DNA from 3 places in the Bacillus lumedeiriae genome. Region 1 is predicted to be linked to each of the others. Evidence: riboswitches for the same ligand, from Rfam matches in the RefSeq annotation. Region 1 holds a riboswitch; each other region holds the start of a gene.
What was found. A riboswitch is a leader RNA that binds a small molecule or an ion and turns the genes downstream of it on or off. The one in region 1 is predicted to bind S-adenosylmethionine.

Region 2: linked by a shared signal. The riboswitch ahead of QYG89_RS10575 (methyltransferase domain-containing protein) and the one ahead of QYG89_RS03840 (methionine biosynthesis PLP-dependent protein) in region 1 are both predicted to bind S-adenosylmethionine.
Region 3: linked by a shared signal. The riboswitch ahead of QYG89_RS12600 (methionine ABC transporter ATP-binding protein) and the one ahead of QYG89_RS03840 (methionine biosynthesis PLP-dependent protein) in region 1 are both predicted to bind S-adenosylmethionine.

What each region holds. Positions count from the first base shown of each region.
Region 1 covers NZ_JAUIYO010000002.1:51,752-57,876, reverse strand. The annotation lists gene metC (cystathionine beta-lyase) at 1-803, opposite strand, end outside; gene QYG89_RS03840 (methionine biosynthesis PLP-dependent protein) at 809-1,915, opposite strand; SAM riboswitch class I at 1,992-2,094, opposite strand; gene QYG89_RS03835 (ABC transporter substrate-binding protein) at 2,164-3,165, opposite strand; gene QYG89_RS03830 (ABC transporter permease) at 3,189-3,947, opposite strand; gene QYG89_RS03825 (ABC transporter ATP-binding protein) at 3,931-4,716, opposite strand; gene QYG89_RS03820 (NAD(P)-dependent malic enzyme) at 5,011-6,125, shown strand, end outside.
Region 2 covers NZ_JAUIYO010000007.1:27,931-34,055, forward strand. The annotation lists gene metA (homoserine O-acetyltransferase MetA) at 1-711, shown strand, start outside; gene QYG89_RS10565 (carbon-nitrogen family hydrolase) at 851-1,636, opposite strand; gene QYG89_RS10570 (pyridoxal phosphate-dependent aminotransferase) at 1,733-2,911, shown strand; SAM riboswitch class I at 2,972-3,076, shown strand; gene QYG89_RS10575 (methyltransferase domain-containing protein) at 3,150-3,695, shown strand; gene QYG89_RS10580 (aminoglycoside N(3)-acetyltransferase) at 3,673-4,485, opposite strand; gene QYG89_RS10585 (anthranilate synthase component I family protein) at 4,633-6,057, shown strand; gene pabA (aminodeoxychorismate/anthranilate synthase component II) at 6,054-6,125, shown strand, end outside.
Region 3 covers NZ_JAUIYO010000011.1:18,596-24,720, forward strand. The annotation lists gene QYG89_RS12570 (acyl-CoA dehydrogenase family protein) at 1-1,025, shown strand, start outside; gene QYG89_RS12575 (arsenate reductase family protein) at 1,473-1,829, shown strand; gene gcvH (glycine cleavage system protein GcvH) at 1,914-2,297, shown strand; gene QYG89_RS12585 (toprim domain-containing protein) at 2,407-2,757, shown strand; gene QYG89_RS12590 (thioredoxin family protein) at 2,759-3,061, shown strand; gene QYG89_RS12595 (hypothetical protein) at 3,152-3,493, shown strand; SAM riboswitch class I at 3,580-3,694, shown strand; gene QYG89_RS12600 (methionine ABC transporter ATP-binding protein) at 3,785-4,810, shown strand; gene QYG89_RS12605 (methionine ABC transporter permease) at 4,803-5,471, shown strand; gene QYG89_RS12610 (MetQ/NlpA family ABC transporter substrate-binding protein) at 5,493-6,125, shown strand, end outside.

The DNA.
Region 1 (6,125 bases):
TGTAAAAAATCAGCAATGATTTGCGCCGATTTGGAAGACTGCTCCAAGCGGACATGAAGTGTTTTCAGCCCTCTCAGCACGAGCCACGCATCTTGAACACCAAGCACAGCACCGAATGAATTTTGCAAAGCATATAAGCGCTGACCAAGTTCTTCATCTTTTGTCACTGCAAGTCCTGCGAGCACATCACTGTGACCTGATAAAAACTTCGTTGCACTGTGAAGAACAACGTCGACACCTAGCTCAAGCGGACGCTGAAGAGCGGGTGTTAAGAACGTATTATCTACAAAGGTTAAACAGTTATTTGCTTTTGCCAGCTTCACAATCCCTTGAATATCTGTCACTTTTAACAACGGATTAGACGGTGTTTCAATATAAATTAACTTCGTGTTTTCTTTTATGTTCAAAGCGACTTCATGCAAATTCGTCATATCCACAAACGTATGTTCAATGCCAAATCGATTCAATACGGTTGTTACCATCCGATATGTGCCGCCATATACGTCTTCTGTGATTAATACGTGATCCCCTTTAGAGAGTAAAAGAAAAGCAGTTGAGATCGCAGCCATCCCTGAAGAAAAGGCAAATCCTCTTGTACCGCCTTCCAGTTCGGCAATCGCCTCTTCCAACGCTTGTCTCGTCGGATTTCCCGAACGGCTATAGTCGTAACTTCCAAATGTATCAAAATCAGTTTGATGAAAAGTAGAAGCGTGTTGAATAGGTACGCTAACCGCCCCCGTTCCTTCATCAAATTTATGACGGTTATGCAATAATTTCGTTTGGAAAGAATAATTTTCACTCAATCTTCTCACTCCTTCATCTTTTTAAATGCCTGTGCTAAATCAGCGATTAAATCTTCTCCATGTTCAATTCCTACTGAAAAACGAAGCAGGCGGTTACAGACTCCGTTTTGTATTCGCACTTCTTCCGGAACATCCGCATGTGTTTGTGTAGCCGGATAAGTAATAAAACTTTCAACCCCTCCAAGACTTTCAGCAAATGTAATCAGCTGCAAGTTTTGTAAAAAAGCATCGACCCATTCCGCAGATTCCAATCGGAAAGAAAGCATGCCTCCCCGGCCCGGATAAAGAACATCCGTCACTTCTGGACACTCCCCTAAAAAAGCAGAAAGCTGTTTAGCGTTTTGCTCATGCTGTTTCATACGCAAGCTTAACGTTTTCATTCCGCGCATTAATAACCATGAATCAAGCGGCGACAAAACAGCCCCGGCCGCATTTTGCATTTCCCCGACTTTAAGAGCAAGCTCTTCTCCTTTCACCGCGATCAGTCCAGCCAGCACGTCATTATGACCGCCTAAATATTTCGTAGCACTATGGATCACGATGTCGGCCCCTTGCGTTAACGGGCGCTGCAATAGCGGTGTATAAAAAGTATTATCAACAATCAATAGTAAGCCGTGCTCTTTTGCGAAAGCTGCTACTGCTTCAATATCTACTTCCTGCATTAGCGGATTCGTCGGTGTTTCTAAGAAAATGGCCTTCGTTTTCTCTGTTATCTTCTTTTTCGTTTCATCGATATGTTGAAAACTATCGTATGTAAACGATAATCCAAACTTTCTCCAGCCTTTTTCAAACAACCGGTATGTACCGCCATATAAGTCGGCTGAAACGATCCATTCCTCTCCTGGCTCTGCCAGCGCAAGAAGCGTCTGAATAGCTGCCATTCCCGATGAAAATGCAAAACCAGCGTCTCCGCCTTCTAAATCGGCAATCGCCTGTTCTACAATTTGGCGTGTCGGATTCCCCGTCCGTATATAATCATATCCCGTTGACCGTCCAATTCCTTCGTGACGATAAGCAGTTGAAAAATAAACAGGGGCGTTCACTGTTCCTGTCGCTGTTTCACTGCGGTTTCCAATTTGTGCTAACAGTGTGTCAATGTGTGTATGTGTCATGTTTTTTCCTCTCCTTCTATCTCCGTGACAAAAAAATAAAAGCCTTCTTAAGAAGAAGGCTTTTTTTATGATCTTCTCCTCATCTATCGGGGTGAACCCGCTGGAATTAGCACCTTGACTTTACATAGCCGGTTGCTGAAGCATCATAGGGCCAGTCCCTCCGCTTCTCTTGATAAGAACTTATAAAATTTTGGCTTTTTTTAAATGTACAGTAAAAAGATCAAAATGGCAAGAGTTTTTGTAATATTTTATTTTTTCGCAAATTGTTTATCGATCAAAGCTGAAAACTCAGGCTTTGTCTTTAAAAACTTTAAGTCATAAGAAGAGTCAGCAAACTGCTGTACGACTTCTTCATTTACATCAGATGTATACGTAATTCGTTTCCATGCACTATCTACTACGTCTTTTGCTAATTCTTGTTTCGTATCCTTTTTAATGGAATCAATCGTTAATTGCTTCGCTTCTTCCGGATTTCCATTGATAAAATCGATCGCTTTTTGGTGAGCATTCACGATTTTCTGCACAAGTTCCGGATCTTCCTTAATTAGCTTGCCGCTCGTCGCAAGGACAGAGTTAGGCAGCGTCGTACCGAAAGAAATTTCATCGCTGTCTACAATGATTTTTGCTCCTTGTTCTTTAACGAGTAAAGATCCCCAAGGCTCAGGAACAGCCGCTAAATCCACTTTTCCTGATTCAAATAAGCCGGCATATTGAGCTGGTTTTCCAGTTGTATGCTTCATACTGCCGCCAATACGGTTAGATTCAATGCCAAAATCTTTTACAAATGTTTCCATTTGAACGTCATGTGTACATCCTACACCAGGAGTGATAAATGTTTTTCCTGCAAAATCTTTAACAGACTTAATGCCGCTGTCTTTGCGCGCAACGATGACTGTTCCGCCTGAAGAACCTCCGGCAACAATTTTCACATCGGCTCCATTTGTAAAGTTATTCATTACCGGTCCAGGACCGACAAGCCCGGCATGAACGTCTCCTGTTTTCAATGCAACCATAAAGGCACCGCCATCTGGAAACGATTTATATTCGATATCCACATCTTCACCAAGCGCCTCTTCATAATAGCCCTTTTCTTTGGCAATCATTGCCGGCACGTGGTCAAGGTTTGGAAAATACCCGATGACCACTTTCTTCTTCTCTTCTGCTTTTCCTTCTTCTGCTGAGCTGCAGCCGGCTATTGCCCCGACGAGCAAAATCAATATAAAACTCAAATACCCCAGTTTCTTTTTCATTTGTTTTCCCCCATTGACATCAATTAGTTCGTTTCAAGGCCCCAGCGCCGCATAACATTTCTCTCCACCTTTTGAAAGAAAGCATAATCAACGATCGTTCCCACTACTCCGATTAAAATCATAACAGCAATGACTAAGCTCATATCTCCAAAGTCAGAAGCGTATTTTAACGTATAGCCAAGACCTGGTCCTGTACTTAAAATTTCACCAGCCATTAAAGCGCGCCAAGCAAAGGCCCAAGCAAGTCTAATTCCTGTAACTGCGTAAGGAATAGCAGCCGGAAAGATGACCCTTACGAATAAATCTAAGCTTCGTGATCCCATTGTCTGTGCCGCTCGAATGTACAGCGGAGCCACATTCTTTATCCCCATCCGCATATTGATCGTCATAACGAGCGTGCCGCCGAGAACAACGATAAAAATGACTGCTTTCTCATTCAAACCAAACCACATAATAGCAAGCGGCAGCCAGACAATACTCGGTACGCTTTGAAGAGCTAGTATGAGTGTGCCGAGCGTTTCATCTGCTGTTTTGGACTTAGCAAGCAAAATACCAAGTCCAATTCCTAACAATAAAGAGATGAACAAACCGACAAATAAACGCTGAAAACTAGCAGTTAAATCGAATATGAGTGTTCGATCTTCAAAGCCGCGGACAAGCGCCTGCCAAACATCTGTCGGCTTCGGCATCACATCTGCCGTCCATCCGCCTGCACGTACAATCCCTTCCCAAATAATTATCAATACGATAAAAAAAACAAGTTGTTTACTGATTCGCTGCATAAGCCAATTCCTCTTTTACGACTTTATCAATTTCATTTTTCAACAGCAGGTTGATTTTCTTCTCAAGCTGAATAACTTCTTTTTGATCGAATCTGCGCGGTCTTGGCAGGTCCACTGGAATATCCGCAATAATGGTTCCCGGCTGCGTTCCCATGACGATGATCCGATCGGACAATTTAATCGATTCTGAAATACTATGAGTGACAAATAAAATAGTTTTTTGTGTCTCTATCCAGATTCTCTCAAGCTCTTTATGCATCCGAGCTCTCGTTTGTTCATCCAGCGCTCCAAATGGTTCATCCATAAGCAATACTTTCGGATTCATTGCCAGCGCCCGCGCAATGGCTACACGCTGCTGCATACCCCCTGATAATTCATGCGGGTAATGAGAAGCGTAGTTAGACAGCTGCACCATTTGTAAAAATTTACGTGCTGTTTCCTTTGCTTCTTTCTTTTTCATTTCTTTTTTCAAAGGAAACATGACATTTTCTTCTACATTCAACCAAGGAAATAACGCTGCCTGCTGAAACACCATTCCCCGCTCTTTTCCTGGCTTTTTAATTGTTTTTCCTTCTAATTTAATTTCTCCGGAAGTCGCTTCACTCAAACCGGCGACCATGGACAGTAACGTCGATTTTCCGCAGCCCGAAGGCCCTAGTATAGAAACGAATTCGCCTTCTTCAATTGTTGCATTAATATCGACTAATACATCATTGACAACTTTGTTGTTAATAAATTGCTTATTTATACGATCTATGTGTAAAAACATCATATCACCATCTTTTCAATTATTCATATTTGTTTGATAGGATTTATTAGTATTATATACTGTATGTGCGTAATGTCAATTGTTTACTTAAAATTCTCGTAAAATAGTTAATTAAATTTTCTGACAGTTGTATTGATTATCTTTTTAGTATGTTATAAACTCTTCAATATGTTCTAAATTAATAGGCTATGTTAATGACTATTGTTTATTTTATCCCTTTGTTGATTGGAGCGCCTCTAGAGGAAATCAACAGAGAAGTTTAACAAAGCCAACTAATAAAGAGAAGGGGTCAATATGAAAACTTTAAAAGAAGAAGCATTGGAAATTCACCGCAGCCACCAGGGGAAATTGGAAACGACAGCTAAATTAAATGTAAGAAATTTAAAAGATTTGAGTTTGGTTTATTCACCCGGTGTCGCTGAACCTTGCCTGGAGATTCAAGCGGACAGTGAGAAAATTTATGAGTATACGATGAAAGCCAATACAATCGCTGTCGTTTCTGACGGTACGGCCGTTTTAGGGCTTGGAGATATTGGAGCAGATGCTTCTTTGCCGGTTATGGAAGGCAAAGCCATCCTTCTTAAGAACTTCGCCGGGGTAGATGCGTTCCCTATTTGCCTTGACACGAAAGATCCTGAAGAAGTGATTAAAACAGTAAAATTGTTAAAATCATCTTTTGGAGGAATTAATCTAGAAGATATAAAAGCGCCTAACTGCTTTCTCATTGAACAACGTTTAAAAGAAGAGCTTGATATTCCTGTTTTTCATGATGATCAGCATGGCACAGCGATTGTTACACTGGCTGGTTTGATTAATTCTCTTAAACTTGTTAATAAAACTTTCTCGCAAGTTAAAATTGTCATCAACGGAGCTGGCTCAGCGGGTATTGCCATCGCTAAACTGTTACATAGTTTCGGCGTAAAAGACATTATTATGTGCGATACAAGAGGAATCATTTACGAAGGACGCCCATTTGGAATGAATGCCATTAAAGAGGAAGTGGCCTCGTTCACCAATACGAACCAATTAGAAGGTACCCTTGAAGATGCAGTGAGAGACAGCGATGTCTTTATCGGTGTTTCCGCCCCAGGAGCGCTGACAGCAGAAATGATCGACACGATGAAGAACGATCCAATTGTATTTGCCATGGCTAACCCTCATCCGGAAATTACTCCTCCCGAGGCAAAAGCAGCCGGGGTAAAAGTGATCGGTACTGGACGGTCGGACTTTCCAAATCAAGTAAACAATGTTCTTGCGTTCCCTGGTATTTTCAGAGGAGCACTCGATACACGCGCTTCGGACATTAATGAAGAAATGAAAGCAGCGGCTGCCTATGCAATTGCTTCTCTTATTTCTGACAGTGAACTTTCAGAAGACTATATTATTCCTTCTGCCTTTGATGCCCGGGT
Region 2 (6,125 bases), on a different contig from region 1:
GTGTCTTTTCTACATACAGCCACACACGAATCCAAAAATGTAAGTAAATCCCATTTGGAGCAATTCTATACAACGTTTGAAGAAGTACAGAATAAACGAATTGATGGAATGATTATAACTGGTGCGCCAATCGAACGAATGGAGTTTGAAGAGGTGAATTATTGGAAGGAATTAACCGAGATTATGGACTGGGCGAGTACAAACGTTACGTCTTCTCTGCATATTTGCTGGGGAGCCCAGGCAGCGCTTTATCATCATTTCGGCATCGGGAAATTTGAATTGCCGAAAAAATGCTCCGGCATTTTCAGTCACACAGTGAACGAACCGACTGTTAAATTAATGCGAGGATTTGATGATCAGTTTTATGCTCCTCACTCCCGTTATACGGATGTAGAAAGAGAGCAAGTCGAAGCGCATGAGGAGCTGCAGCTGTTAGCTTCTTCTGAAGAAGCGGGAGCGTTTATCATCATGTCAAAAGATGAGCGGCATGTGATGATTACCGGACATTTAGAGTATGAGGGCCACACGCTGGCGGAAGAATATGATCGGGACGTGACGAAAGGGCTTGACATTGATATGCCAAAAAATTATTTCCCGGACAATAATCCGACAAAAAAACCTGTCAACAAATGGCGTTCGCACGCACATTTGCTGTTTTCGAACTGGCTGAACTATTATGTATATCAAGAAACACCATACGAATGGGAATAATTAAAGAAAGAGGTTGACTCAAAAGGGTCTGACCTCACGCGCAATAGACTGTATATAGCAGGTGCTAATCTATCTAATATACAGTCTATTGTTGAGGTGGGGTCTGACACTTTGGCTGTGAGTCAGCCTCTTCTTTGCTTCAGCTATAAAATTCTGTCTGGCGGTCTTCGAAAATAGGGATTCGTTTTCGTATTTCCGGTACTTTTGCGAGGTCCACTTCACCGATGAGCAATTCTTCTTCTTCTCCTGCTTCAGCGATAATTTCCCCCCATGGATCGACGATGATCGAATGACCAGCAAATTTATTGTTCGGATCTTCTCCGCTGCGGTTGCAGCCAATCACGTAGCTTTGATTCTCGATGGCTCTAGCAATAAGCAGTGTCCGCCAGTGATCTACGCGGGCAAGCGGCCATTCGGCAGGAATGAATAACACGCTGGCTCCTGACAGTACATGTTTTCGCAGCCATTCAGGAAATCGGATATCGTAGCAGATGAACGCCGCCATCGTTTCATTTTCTAATGTAAATAATCCATCATCTTTTCCCGCTTGAAAAAACTTCTCTTCCTCCATCAGCCGGAATAAATGCAGCTTGCTGTATTTCTTAAGCAATTCCCCTTTGTTGTTAATGACGAGCAGTGTATTTTCGACACCGTCTTTCGTTTGATTGGCTACCGATCCGCCAATGAGATGCATGTGATGTTTCTTTGCCTGTTCAGACAAGAAAGTAATCGTTTGATTCGCTTCTTTATCTGCAATTTCATCAAGACGTGTTAAATCATAGCCTGTTGTCCATAATTCTGGAAGCACGGCTAGCTGACATCCTGCATCAGCTGCCTTTTGCAGCCACTTTTTCATGCGATTGTAGTTTTCTTCCGGGTTTCCGAATGCAAGGTCCATCTGGATTGCAGCCACTTTCAATTTCATGTTCTCTCCACTTCCCTTTCTGAAGATTCTTTCTTTACATTCTCTACCTTTCGTTATACCATTATTAACTGTAATTTGAAAGCGGGGGCTGTATATATGAGAAACTTTGAAACAGCGAATCGGCTTCAGGTTTTGCCGGAGCAATTCTTCGCTAAATTAGTCCAGAAAGTAAACAATGCTGTGAACGAAGGCCGTGATGTGATTAATTTAGGACAGGGAAGCCCTGATCAGCCGGCATTCGGCCATATAAAAGAAGCACTGAAAATAGCCGTCGATGATCCGGCTAATGATAAATATTCTCCTTTCAGAGGGTTTGCTCATGTGAAAAACGCATGTGCTGAATTTTATCAGAGAGAATATGGCGTCAAACTTGATCCTGAAACAGAAATTGCGCTGATCATTGGGGGAAAAGCGGGGCTTGTTGAACTTCCGCAATGTCTATTAAATCCAGGAGACATCGCGCTCGTACCCGATCCGGGATATCCGGATTACTGGTCGGGCATTGCCCTTGCAGAAGCAGGGATGCACATGATGCCTTTGAAAGAGGAAAATGGCTTCCTTCCTCAATATGAAGAAATTCCTGAAGAGGTGCTGAAGCGAGCGAAGCTGTTATTTATTAATTATCCGAATAATCCGACAGGCGCAGTAGCTGATGAAGCGTTTTTTGAAAAAACGATCGAGTTTGCCAATCAACATAATATTTGTGTCGTACACGACTTTGCGTATGGTGCCATTGGCTTTGATGGGAAAAAACCAATCAGCTATCTTCAATCTAATGGAGCGAAAGACACCGGCATTGAAATTTATACGATGTCGAAAACGTACAATATGGCAGGCTGGAGAGTGGGGTTTGCGGTGGGCAATCCAAGTGTGATTGCTGCATTGAATTTAATCCAGGATCATCTGCACTGCAGTTTGTACGGCGGCATACAAGAAGCGGCAGCGGCTGCTTTACTTGGACCGCAGGATGAAGTACGCAGGCAAGAAGAGATGTATGAAAAACGACGTAATCTATTAATTAACGGTTTAAATGAAATTGGCTGGAAAGTGAAAGCCCCGCAAGGATCTTTTTTCTCGTGGTTAAAAGTGCCAGATGGTTATACTTCAGAAGAGTTTAGCGATCTGCTGCTTGAGAAGGCCAATGTAGCAGTCGCTCCAGGGATTGGTTTTGGCGAGTATGGGGAAGGCTATGTCCGTGTCGGTTTAGTTGCGTCTGAAGAGAAAATCAAAGAAGCGATTAGCCGGATTGCACAGCTTGATATATTTAAAAAGTAGATTGACAGTAGAGTATAAACGTGCAACAATGCAAATGAAAACAATTCAATAACAACGAACATCTTATCAAGAGCAGGTGGAGGGACAAGCCCTATGAAGCCCGGCAACCGACTCGTTTATACGAGCACGGTGCTAATTCTTGCAGCAATAGCTGACAGATAAGAAAGAGTGCTAACTATTCAACCTCTTCTTATCGAAGAGGTTTTTTGTATATTTAACTGAAAGGCAGGAATGGAACATGATCGTGACTGACCATAAATTAATGACAAAAGAGGACGCAGCGGAATGGACAATTGCAGCTGACAGCTTCTTACATACCGTTCGAATGAGGGAAGGAGAGCACATTTTGTGGCTAGGAGAAGATGCTTCACCTTTGTTATCAAAAATAGCCATTGAAAAAGCGCGCGTTATTACAGCTTCTCCTTCTGCATCCCCTTTCGCAGAGGCTCAGTTTGACGGCGTGGCCGGCCAATTGGGTATTCATTTTTGGGATGAAGGAGAAGACTGGCTGAGAAAAAGCTTTGATTTGTTGAAAGCGGGAGGCCGGCTCGTTATTGATTTAGCTGAAGAAGGAGCATTACGGCATATAGAAGACATTGCTTACATAAAAAGCCTGCCATATTATTGGGATTTGCTAAGGGAAATCGGCTTTGAAACGATATTTGTTCAGCAAGTTACAGCTCGTTCTACTGTGGAAGCAATAGGACAAGGGTGGACAGAGTTGATAGAAACGCCTGAACTTCCCATTGTTGTCAACCGCTTTATCGCTTTAAAAGGTTGCTGAGATAACGGGCAGTGAAATCGACTAAGGGCCGGATTTTAATCAGCTTACACGGAGCTTGGGCGATTGTACCAATATTAATTTCTTCTTCTTTTTCAAAGGCATGGCCGATTTCATTAAATTGTTCAGAATTTCCTTCAAGTTCGTGATAAGTTTTCCATACCCGTTCGCCGTTTTCCATTAAGGCCGATCCTTGTTGGAAGGATTTTCGGCCATCGTTTGCGCGAAATTCGCCTAGATGCATGGCTGTGCATGTGCTGTAATCGGTGCCGATAAACAAAATGGAAGCATCCAGCTCATATAGCCTGGCGAGAGGAGACTGTTCACCGAAAGCAAAATCAAGTGAATGGTGATCAATGATGAACGCGGCATACTTTCCCCAGGCTGTAAAAGAATTAGAAGGGTGAAGGCTGCGCTTCACATTAGGGAAAGTCCGGAATGCCTCTGCAATCCGTCCCATGCCGAGTGTAGGTGTAAACTCCGGCAAATAAGCAGGCATCATATAACGAATGCTTGGCCGCCACTCTTCCGGAACAGGAGGGTTTTTCCAATATTTTGGATCGGTATTATGAGTCGTCTGAGCCGGCATGACAATGGTTCCGTCTTCGGTCACCGTTTTCATTAACGCTTCGACAACCGTTACTTCGCCTCCTTCTATCCATCCTAAAGAGCGCAGGGAGGAGTGAACCATCACAATATTACCAGGAGCTGCTCCAAGAGAATAAAGATCGTTTTTTAATGTGCCGATCGTGATCAATGCTTTTGTTTGTGAAACAAATGGTTTATTCTTCATTGTCTTCTCCCATCATTTTCTTTCATTATAAAGGAAGAAGATGGTTTGGCATAAAAACCTTCTAAAAAAGCGGTTTTGATGCTTTTTTCTTTCTTCTTTGTCTAGTATGCTTAGAAAGACTATGGCGAAATAAAAGGGGGATAACTAGTGAGTGATCGACGTGTGTTTTATCGGACGATTCCCTATAACAAAGAACAATTTTTTCATCAATATAAATGGCTGACGGCTGCTGAGTCCCATCATGTATTTCTGGAGAGCGGACGGGGCGGGCGTTATAGTATAGCGGGGCTGTCGCCGTTTGCAATTATTTCTTCCAATGATGAAGGGATTCACGTGCAGACAGCTAGTGGACGCGAAGACAAAAAAGGCATTCCGCTGTCAGAACTTGAAGGCTGGATGAAGACGTTTGAGGTACCAAAGCAAGACGGTCTTCCTGATTTTCAGGGCGGGGCAATCGGCTATATTAGCTATGATTACGCCCGGTATATTGAGAGGCTGCCGAACGCTGCGGCAGATGATCTTGGAATGCCGCTGCTGTACTTCCTTGTGTTTAAGGAATGGGCGGTATTTGATCATCAAACAGACAAACTGTGGCTTCTTGCTGTAAGTGAAGATGAAGCAGCTGGTGAACGGGTGCTGAATGAAGCGGAAAGCAAGTGGACAGTTTCATGCGGCGAAGAGGAACGTGTACCTGTAGAGAGAGCAGCGGATGAATGGAGCGTGCCTTTCTCAGAGAAAGAATTCCAAGAGGCTGTTGAAAAAACGAAGAAGTATATCGCTGCAGGAGATGTCTTTCAAGTGAACTTATCCGTTAGACAGTCTAAGCCGCTTCATATTCCGGCCATCGCCGTCTATGAAGAATTAAGGAGGTTCAATCCGTCTCCTTATATGGCGTATATGCATACACCGGATTTTCAAATTGTATCGGGATCACCTGAACTGCTTATTAAAAAGGCTGGAAATGAATTAAGTACCCGGCCGATTGCCGGCACCCGCTCACGTGGAAAAGATGATGCTGATGATTTGCGGTTAGCGTTGGAGCTGATCGAAAATGAAAAAGAACGGGCGGAACATGTCATGCTCGTTGACTTAGAGCGCAATGACCTCGGCCGTGTCAGTGAGTATGGTTCTGTAGAAGTCGATGAATTTATGGTCATTGAAAAGTATTCACATGTTCAGCACATCGTGTCTAACGTACGAGGTAAGCTGGCTAAAGGAAAAACGAATGCAGATGTCGTCCATGCTGTCTTTCCAGGCGGAACCATTACCGGTGCTCCAAAAGTTAGAACGATGGAAATTATTGAGGAGCTGGAGCCGGTTAGACGCGGGATTTATACTGGATCAATCGGCTGGATCGGCTTTAACGGTGACATGGAGCTGAACATCGTGATTCGAACGATGCTCGTTGAAAATGGCATGTGCCACGTTCAGGCGGGAGCGGGAGTCGTCATTGATTCTGATCCATTGAATGAATACAAAGAATCGCTGAAGAAAGCAAAAGCGGTTTGGAAAGCGAAAGAGCTGGCTGAGGACAGGCTGGCCCCTGTCAGACCAGGAGGAGAACGTTCATGATTTTAATGATTGATAACTATGATTCTTTCACCTACAATCTTGTTCAATATTTAGGAGAGCTTGGCGAA
Region 3 (6,125 bases), on a different contig from region 1:
GACACATCATTGCTTTTAACATTTTAAATATCGGCCGTTATAAGCTCGGTGTCGGAACGGTTGGCAGCGCTAAACGGGCACTTGGGATTTCGCTGAAATATGCGAACGAGCGCCAGCAGTTTAACAGGCCTATTTCCTCCTTCCATTTAATAAAAGAAAAATTCGCGGGCATGGCTGCAAAAGTTTATGCAAACGAAAGTGCCATCTACCGCACAGTAGGTTATTTTGAAAAACGGATGAGCCAGCTGTCAGAACAACAGCAGAAAGATGGATTAACTATAGCTGCCTCTATTGCTGAATATGCCATTGAATGTTCCCTGGGTAAGTTTTTTGGTTCAGAAGTGCTTGATTATGTCGTAGATGAGGGGGTGCAAATCCACGGCGGATACGGTTTTATGGAAGAGTATGAAATTGCGAGAATGTATCGTGACTCCCGCATTAACCGCATTTTTGAAGGGACGAATGAAATTAACCGTCTGCTCGTGCCAGGCACATATGTCCGGAAAGCATTGAAAGGAGAGCTGCCGCTGTTTGAAAAAGCGCAGGAGCTTCAGCAAGAAGTCATGATGCTCATGCCGGAAGAAGCCGGTACAGAAGCGCTCGATCAGGAGAAATATTTAGTAAAGCATGCGAAGAAAATCGGGCTTCTTGCTATTGGACTCGCCGTTCAGAAGTACGGAAAAGCATTGGAGAAAGAACAGGAGGTGCTGGCGAACATTGCGGATATTGTGAACAATATTTATGCGATGGAGTCGGTTGTCCTCCGTACAGAAAAAGCGATCGCCAAAAGCGGCAAGGAGAAAGCAAAGCAGAAGCTTTTATACACGCAAATCTATTGTCAGGAAGCATTTAACGAAATCGAAGCCCATGCGAAAGAAACGCTGATTGCTGTAGAAGAAGGGGATACGCTTCGGATCATGCTGTCTATCCTCCGGAAATTAACGAGACATACTCCGGTGAATGTGATTGCTAAAAAACGTGAAGCAGCTGACTGTCTGATTGATGCGGAAAAATATATTGTGTAAACAGAGAGGTGTCTCATAAGGGTTTGACACTTTGGTTTTGAGACAGAGGCTTACCGAAAAGATCGTTAAAAACGACTTTTAGGGTCAGCCTTTCTTTAGATTAAACGTTTGAAGAGGCTTGGGTCGTTTAAGTGAACATGAGAGAAAATCCTTTTCTTCTTTCAGCGTTTGTTGATTGTGGTGGAAGACGCGAAGACTCCCGCGGGGAAGTAAACACATGAGACCCCGCAGGAGCTTTAGCGACGAGGATTTTCACTGCTTGCCCCGCGGAAAGCGAAGTATCTGGAACGGAAATCAACGGACATTCTTTGGCGCTTTCAATTTGAGCCGTTTCCCCAGTTTTCCCTTGAATAGACATATTTTAATGAGCGAAGAAGGAGATTTAAGAAAGGTGTCGAATATATTTTTGAAACCGGGAATTTGTGCAGAATGGAGGCCAACTACAAGATGGCATTAACGTTTTACTGGTATCCGAAATGCGGAACATGCCGCAAAGCGAAAAAGTGGCTGGAAGAACACAACATTGAGTTTCAAGATATACATATTGTGGAGCACCCGCCTGCGAAAGAAGAATTAAAGGATTTATACGAGAAGAGCGGCCTCGAGTTAAAAAAGTTTTTCAATACGAGCGGTCAAAGGTATCGGGAGCTGGGGTTGAAGGACAAGGTCAAGACTGCTTCAGAAGAAGAACTGCTCGACTTGCTTGCGTCAGACGGCATGCTGATTAAGCGTCCGCTGACAACAGACGGTACGAAAGTGACTGTTGGTTTTAAAGAGGAAGAATTTAATCAACAATGGTTGTAGAGGTTGCACGAAGCATGTTTCTCTTGCTTTATGCCTTTATAATAAGTAAAGTTTTAGTTGAAATCAGGTAATGGAGGGATTCATATGAGTACACCGAAAGAATTGCGTTATTCAGAAGAACATGAGTGGGTAAAAACAGAAGATGGCAGCGTGCGCATCGGAATTACACATTTCGCGCAATCAGAGCTTGGCGACATCGTGTTCGTTGAACTTCCATCTGTTGGAGATGAAGTGAAAGCAGATGAGCCATTTGGCAGCGTAGAATCTGTGAAAACCGTTTCAGAATTGTATGCGCCTGTCAGCGGGAAAGTCGTTGCAGTGAACGAAGAACTAGATGATAGTCCTGAATTCGTTAACGAATCACCGTATGAGAAAGCGTGGATGATCGTTGTCGAATTATCAGATCCTGCACAGCTGGACAACTTAATGACAGCTGAGCAGTACGATGCAATGACACAAGAAGATTAATGATTCAAAAGAACACTTCCATATAGGGGGTGTTCTTTTGCCATTTCTCATACAATAAAGAACAATGAAATGATGGAGCCAGATATCGCGATGGTGGAGGATGATGATCATGTTTACAGAGAAAACGATTATTGTCGAAGGCGTTTCGGATCGAAAGAAGGTGCAAGAGATTGTAAGGGAACCGATCGACATTATTTGTACAAATGGCACGATCGGGCTAAGCCGGCTGGATGAGCTGATTGAGAGCTTATACGGACGGGATGTTTATATTCTTGTTGATGCTGACCGGGCAGGAGAAAAGCTGCGCAAGCAATTTATCCGCGAATTTCCGGAAGCACATCATCTATATATCGACCGTGTTTATAAAGAAGTCGCCACCGCTCCATATCGACATCTAGCTTCAGTGCTGCTTAGTGCGAATATTGATGTGCATGGAGAGTTTTTGCAAAAGGATGGATAGCATGCAAATGGAAAAAGATATAGGGACAATCGTGCAAGAGAATGGCTTGACGGCCATATATGCGTATACGCCGATGTGCGGTACGTGCCAATTGGCTGGCAAAATGGTTCGCGTTGTTGAAAAAGTGACGACAGCATTTGTCTGGCTTCATATTGATTTAAATTATTATGAAAGTTTTGCAGTTGAACAGATGATTGAAAGTGTCCCATGCCTGCTCGTTTTTAAAGACGGACAATTAGTGGAAAAGATGTACGCGTTTCATTCCGTTCCTCACTTGTATGAAAAGCTGAACAAATACATCTAAAAGGTGCGTACTTTGTCGAGCAATTCATGAAGGGAATTTCCTCTTTCGCTTGGAATGTATACTTTAAGGAAAGCGGAGGAGGAAATAAAAATGGAAGAGAAATTGTTGGCTATGCAGGCTGCCTGTCAAAGCAAAACACATATATGGCCGCTGCTGCCGCTCAGACCTATCTACGTCCTTCTTGAGAGCGGAGGCAGCAGCTGGGTGCTGACGATTAATGATCAAGGGGTTCAGATCTCAAATGGAAGTACAGATCACTGGCACTTAAAGATTAGCGGAGAAGTGGAGCCGCTATTGACAGGACAAGGACAGCTGCGTCTTTATGAACGAATGGGAACAGTGGAAGTATTAGGGTTTTATCGGGTGAAGCTTTGGTTTGAATCATTGCTTTGGCTGTGCCGTCCATATAGTGAAACATTTGGCATCGCTTAAAATCGATTTTAAGCGGTTGGGTGATTGACAAAATTCGACGGATAATGATAGAATCAAGCCACTGAGAAAATATATAACATATACGACTCTTATCAAGAGAGGTGGAGGGATGTGCCCTGCGAAGCCCGGCAACCATCAACAGCAGCTGTTTGTTGAAAAGGTGCCAATTCACACAAAGCGCTGTGCTTTGGGAGATGAGAGAAAGGAAACTGATAAAAGTATGCCTTTCTGCTCATTGAGCGGAAGGGTTTTTATTTTGTCAGGAAAGACTGATTGGAGGAAAGTCTCAGCATGATTTCAATAGCTAACGTGAAGAAAGTTTTTTCCACGAAAAACGGTACCGTCACAGCAGTCGATGAGATTGATTTAACGATAGATCAAGGAGAAATTTTTGGAGTAATTGGATACAGTGGAGCTGGAAAAAGTACACTGATCCGGATGCTGAACGGGCTGGAAACACCGTCTTCTGGTTCCGTTGTTGTTGCAGGCCGTGAAGTATCAAAAATCCGCGGAAGTGAGCTGCGTAAGGCACGTCAGGAAATCGGCATGATTTTTCAGCACTTTAATCTTCTTTGGTCAAGAACGGTGCGGGAGAATATTGCGTTTCCATTAGAAATTGCCCGCGTTCCTAAAGAGGAACGGAACAAGAAAGTAGCCGAGCTTATTAAATTAGTCGGTCTTGAAGGAAGAGAGGATGCTTATCCGTCTCAATTGAGCGGCGGGCAAAAGCAGCGCGTCGGTATTGCCCGGGCGCTTGCTAATGATCCGAAAGTTCTTTTGTGTGATGAAGCGACCTCCGCACTTGACCCGCAAACGACAGATGCCATTTTAGAACTGCTCGTTGACATTAATGAGCGTCTTGGATTAACGATTGTACTCATTACTCACGAAATGCACGTTATTCGAAAGATTTGCCACCGGGTCGCTGTGATGGAGGCAGGACGTGTCGTTGAATTAGGACCAGTGCTCGATGTTTTCAGATCGCCGGATCAGCCTATTACGAAGCGTTTCGTTCAGCAGGTAACAGAGCCGGAAGAATCGAAAGAAACGATCGAGCATTTACTTGAGCAGTTCCCGAATGGAAAAGTGATTAAACTTACCTTTATTGGGGAAAGTGCAGAACAGCCGATCATTACGAACCTGATCCGTCAATTTAATATAGAAGTAAATATCGTTCAAGGGAAAGTGTCACAAACGCAAAATGGCGCATACGGCTCGCTGTTTGTTCATTTAACAGGTACTCAGGAAGAGGTAGAAAAGGCAGTGGCTTATCTCGAAAAGCAAAAAGTCAGCTCGGAGGTGATCAGCCATGCTTAAACAATGGTTTCCGAATGTGGATTGGATAAAGATGTGGGAGGCAGCCATTGAAACGCTTTATATGACAGGTGTTTCTGTTCTAGCTACATTTATTTTTGGCATAATACTTGGCTTGCTATTATTTTTAACGGCAAAGGGGAACATATGGGAAAATAAAGCGATTTATAGCGTAGTTGCTGCATTCGTTAATATCTTCCGATCGATTCCTTTCATTATACTAATTGTTTTATTAATTCCATTTACGAAATTTGTTGTAGGAACAATGATTGGTGAAAATGCGGCCTTGCCGGCTCTGATTATCGGGGCAGCGCCTTTTTATGCACGAATGGTTGAAATCGGCCTGCGCGAAATCGATAAAGGGGTCATTGAGGCAGCGAAAGCGATGGGAGCGAAAACGAGTACGATCGTTTTGAAAGTGCTTCTGCCTGAATCTATGCCGGCCCTTATATCTGGTATTACAGTTACAGCGATCGCACTCGTCGGCTATACAGCGATGGCCGGTGTGATCGGTGCCGGAGGACTTGGGAATCTTGCTTATCTTGATGGATTCCAGCGCAGCCGGAGTGATGTGACTCTCGTAGCAACTATTATCATCTTAATTATCGTGTTTGTGATCCAATTGATTGGTGACTTCATCACCAGCAAATTAGATAAAAGATAAATTGTAGGAGGGAAAGAAAGAATGAAAAAGTGGTTACTCGCATTATTGACAGCGTTCGCTGTATTTGCACTTGCTGCATGCGGCAGTTCAACTGAGAAGAAAGATGAACAAGCAGGCGGGGACGGCGGTAAAGACGATAAGGAGATCGTTGTCGGCGCATCAAATGTTCCACATGCCGTTATTCTAGAAGAAGCTAAGCCGCTGCTTAAAGAAAAAGGGTATGATTTGAAGATTGAAACATTCCAGGACTATGTGCTGCCAAATAAGTCGTTACAGGAAGGGGACTTGGATGCTAACTACTTCCAACATATTCCCTACTTTGAAACTCAAAAGAAAGAGCATGGTTATAAATTTACAAACGCCGGCGGCATTCATGTTGAGCCAATCGGCGTATATTCCAAGAAGTATAAAAGCTTGAACGAGCTTCCAAAAGGTGCAACGATTTTAATGAGCAGTTCTGTAGCGGATCACGGCCGGGTTTTAAAGATGCTTGAAAAAGAAGGGCTGATTAAGTTAAAAGAAGGTGTGAAGAAGGAAGAAGCAATGATCGAAGATATTGCTGAGAATAAAAAAGAGCTGAAGTTTGATTATAACTATGAAGCTGCTCTTCTTCCACAAGCTTATAACAATGGGGAAGGCGATGCAGTGTTAATT